2 regions of the Peribacillus sp. NPDC096447 genome follow, and region 1 is predicted to be linked to the other one. Evidence: riboswitches for the same ligand, from Rfam matches in the RefSeq annotation. Region 1 holds a riboswitch; the other holds the start of a gene.
What was found. Region 1 has a riboswitch for lysine ahead of ACIQZD_RS15295 (amino acid permease). Riboswitches for the same ligand answer to the same signal wherever they lie in the genome.
Positions count from the first base shown of each region.

Region 1 (2,210 bases):
GATACAGCCTCGGCCGTAAAAAGAGCAGAAATAGTTCTCATCGAACAAAGGCCTTTAACGATATCATGAGAAAACATAAACTGTTAAACAATAAGGAATGGCTGTTTGAAGGCAGTTATCACATCAAAGACGGTGAACAATTGTTTCAGGATTGGAATTCAATGATGGACAAACCTGAAGCTCTCATCATCACGAATGATGACACGGCAGCAGGCTTCATTCTTACCGCTAAGAAATCGGGTATAAGGGTACCGGAAGATGTGGCCATTCTCGGCTTCAATAATGATAGCCTGAGTGAAATGCTCGACATCACGACCATTTCCTTACCGCTGGAATGGATTGGTAAAATGGCAGTGGATCTATTTGAGAATCCTGAAGTGGTCAAACATGTAAAACTGGACTATGCCCTTATAAAAAGGCGTACCGTTTAGTTATCAGAATGCTTTATTTTGGTATATCGTCATTTGAATTCTTCCTTATTGCCATCTTTGATTTACTAGGAAAAAATAACCACATAAAATAATCATTGCGATATCCCAGAAGTTATTTTATAATTTTGATATAGTAAAGTTTACTCAATTACTAGCAATCTATTAACGATTGCATGAATTTCATGAGTACAATCGTCCGACGTCACTTACAAGCTGGCGCAACGATATTAGAAAATTGAATACTTCCTCATTTACCGATGAGTTAGAGGCTGCAGCTTATAAAAGTAAAACGGACGAGATTCTGGAAAATTAAAGACTCCGTTTGAAAGGATAAGTTGCCGAAGTTAGGGTATATTCCAAGTATATTCTTGCTGGCGGTGTTACCGAACAGGAACACCACTGTCACGTTTTTTCACAAAGCGTGGGGAGCTATCTTCGGAAGGATAAACGGGTTTATTATAAACAGCCGTCGATCTTTTTCGACTGCTGTTTTTTATTTTTCGTTCCCTTCCAATAAAAAGGAGTGTAACATCAATTGTCAAATTCACAATCAGCATCAAGCCCTACTGAACTGAAAAGGAGCCTGAAAGCGCGTCATTTAATGATGATTTCATTAGGTGGAACGATTGGAACAGGTTTATTTTTAGCTAGTGGCGGGGCCATTCATTCAGCCGGACCCGGCGGTGCCTTGGTGGCATACGCGATCATCGGCATCATGGTTTATTACTTAATGACAAGTCTTGCAGAAATGGCTGCGTTCATGCCAGTGGCCGGTTCGTTCCGTGTCTATGCATCCAAATTCGTAGATCCGTCTTTCGGTTTTGCGATTGGTTGGAACTACTGGTATAACTGGGCAATAACCATTGCCGCCGAATTGGCAGCCGTTGTCTTAATTATGAAGTTCTGGTTCCCGGATAGCCCTTCATTCATCTGGAGTGCCATTGCGTTAATCACTATGTTTCTTATCAATTACATGTCAGTTAAAGGTTTCGGGGAAACGGAATTCTGGTTTGCCATGATCAAAGTCGTGACAGTCGTCATTTTCTTGATTACGGGTGTTCTGATCATTCTCGGAATCATGGGCGGGAATGACCCAATTGGTTTTTCCAATTTCACAATGGGCGAAGGTCCCTTTAACGGAGGGTTCTTCACGATTCTTGGCGTATTCATGGCTGCCGGCTTTTCATTCCAAGGAACGGAATTGCTTGGAGTGACTGCTGGTGAAAGTGAAGATCCAGAAAAAAATATCCCTAAAGCGATCAGATCCGTTTTCTGGCGCATCCTCTTGTTCTATATCCTTGCAATTTTCGTTATTGGAATGATCATTCCGTTTACGGATTCACGTTTATTGAGTCAAGATGTTGCCGTAAGTCCATTCACGCTTGTATTTGAACGTGCCGGCCTTGCATTTGCTGCATCCATCATGAACGCGATCATTTTATCATCCGTACTCTCTGCAGGTAACTCTGGCATGTACGCTTCAACCCGTATGCTATGGGACTTGGCACGTGATGGTAAAGCACCGAAGTTCCTAGGCAAGTTAGATAAAAGAGGCGTACCTGTGAATGCACTTATCGTGACCTCTTTAGTTGGCTGCGTTGCATTCTTAGCTTCATTTTTCGGTGATGGCGTCGTTTATATCTGGTTATTGAACGCTTCAGGCATGGCGGGATTCGTCACCTGGGTAGGGATTGCGATTGCCCATTATCGGTTCCGCAAAGCTTACGCTGCACAAGGCCTTGATATGAATGCTTTACCATTCCGTGCAAAAGGCTTCCC
Region 1 covers NZ_JBIWEV010000004.1:179,913-182,122, forward strand. The annotation lists gene ACIQZD_RS15290 (LacI family DNA-binding transcriptional regulator) at 1-431, shown strand, start outside; lysine riboswitch at 687-871, shown strand; gene ACIQZD_RS15295 (amino acid permease) at 967-2,210, shown strand, end outside.

Region 2 (2,210 bases), on a different contig from region 1:
GAGAGGTTATTATAAAAAAATTATTAAATATTGTGATGGTAATAACTCTTGTCTTTGGACTGTTTTTTGCGATTGCACCGATGAATAAAGCATTTGCCTTGTCCTACGATTATACAAACCCTTATTCAACAGGTTGTGCTTCTAAAAGCCCAATCACCTATGAAACAGAATATATCTATAAAAACGGTGTGAAAATTGGATATGTGCAGCTAAAAGGAAGTGCGTATTGTCATACGGCGTGGGGTTACTTAAAGTTTTATTCGTCTGCTCCTTATGATTATTATGCAAATGTTTGGGTGGACAGTTTTAATGGCACGACTAAGAGAGCATTTACAAGTTGTGCTAGTTCCGGTGGAAACGGATGGATAATGAAAGGTCAGACGTCCTGTTATACTGCACAATTATGGAATTTAGATCCGTATAATGCTTTGGCCAAAGCAGGTATTTATTCTTCAAGTGGGGCTCTAATTATTTCTGCGAACACCGGTCGTTATTAAGTTATTAATGCAAACTTCCTGTTAAAGACTTTCTCGGTGTAATGCCATTGTTGCCATCTTTCCCATTTTGCCTACTATGAAAAGTCCATTTCGCAGTTCAATGCGTGATCAATTTTTTTTGTTAACAACCCCATGAATCTTAATGGCTTTTTTCATTTCATCTCATGAATTTGGAACGAGATACGTATGCTGTTTATACATATCCCGTTCCAATCCTGAATCAATGGAGTTCTACTTACAATTGAAGCGATCGTTTTCTTGCTTCCCACGTCACGGATTTTCATATTTTGCTGTCCTCCCCACCTTGATCATTATTCTAAGTATTCATAAGTTAAATACCAATTCCTTCTATAAGTTAAATCTATTGTAAAAACTGACTATAAAAGGTTGAAACTTTTGAAATTAAATAATACTAAAAAAGATGAATCCAGCCCTATACCGTATCCATTTCCTTTGATTATCCATGTATTCAAAAAAATATTTCTAAATTGGCCTTGCAATAGAAAGGATTCCTTGTTATATTACAGTCAATTAAATATTTTCTTACTTCATACTTTTGAAGTGAGGATAGAGGAGCAAAGACCATTAGTACACATTTTGAGGAGAATGAGATCCTATGACTATTGTGGAAAGGGGAATTTGCCGAAGCGGAAAGAATCTCATGTTCTTGAAGCTGGTTCTGCTATTGAATAAATACAGGACTGTCATATAGGAAACTATATGGAGGGCTATCTTACGCGCTGAAACGATTTTTTTGATAAATATTGTTTCTACTGCAGCAGCGAACCCTCGTTGTTGCTTTTTTGCGTTTACTCCTGAATGGCCCTAACCACCTCTGAATTTTTTAAAAAATATTATACAAAAGGGTGTGTAGTTATGAATTTTGGCCAAGTTTTAACCGCAATGGTTACCCCGTTTAATCATAATAATGAGGTTGATTTTAACGCTACGAGAACTTTAGTAAACTATTTAATTGCTAATGGTTCTGATGGATTAGTTGTAGCTGGTACAACTGGAGAGTCTCCTACATTAACAACAGAAGAGAAACTAGATTTATTCAAAATTGTTGTTGAAGTTGTTGATGGAAGAGTTCCAGTCATAGCTGGAACTGGCTCAAATAACACGAAAGCTTCTATCAACTTAACTAAGCAAGCAGAGGCAGCAGGAGTCGACGGAATAATGCTCGTTACCCCATACTATAACAAGCCGTCTCAAGAAGGATTATTTCAGCACTTTAAGGCTATTGCCCAATCAACATCTTTACCGGTAATGCTCTATAATATTCCAGGACGAAGTGTTGTAAACATGTCAGTAGAGACGATTGTTAACCTCTCAAAAATTAACAATATTGTGGCAGTAAAAGAGGCAAGTGGTGACTTAGATGCCATGGCACAAATCATTAGCAAAACAACTGGTGATTTCACATTGTACAGCGGCGATGATGGGTTAACATTACCGGTTCTAGCCATCGGTGGAACAGGCATTGTTTCGGTATCTTCACATATAATTGGAAATGAAATGCAAGAAATGATAAATAGCTTTAAAAATGGCGATGTCCATGGTGCTGCTTCTACACATCGTAACCTTCTTCCAATTATGAAAGCATTATTTGCGGCACCAAGCCCAACACCGGTAAAATCAGCATTAAATATGCGAGGGTTAAATGTTGGAGGTGTCCGCTTACCACTGGTCCCTTTAAACAATGAAGAAAAA
Region 2 covers NZ_JBIWEV010000005.1:233,972-236,181, reverse strand. The annotation lists gene ACIQZD_RS18490 (DUF2690 domain-containing protein) at 81-497, shown strand; gene ACIQZD_RS18485 (hypothetical protein) at 650-781, opposite strand; lysine riboswitch at 1,058-1,236, shown strand; gene dapA (4-hydroxy-tetrahydrodipicolinate synthase) at 1,374-2,210, shown strand, end outside.
Region 2: it holds a riboswitch for lysine, as region 1 does, so the genes downstream of both, dapA (4-hydroxy-tetrahydrodipicolinate synthase) here and ACIQZD_RS15295 (amino acid permease) in region 1, are expected to answer to the same signal.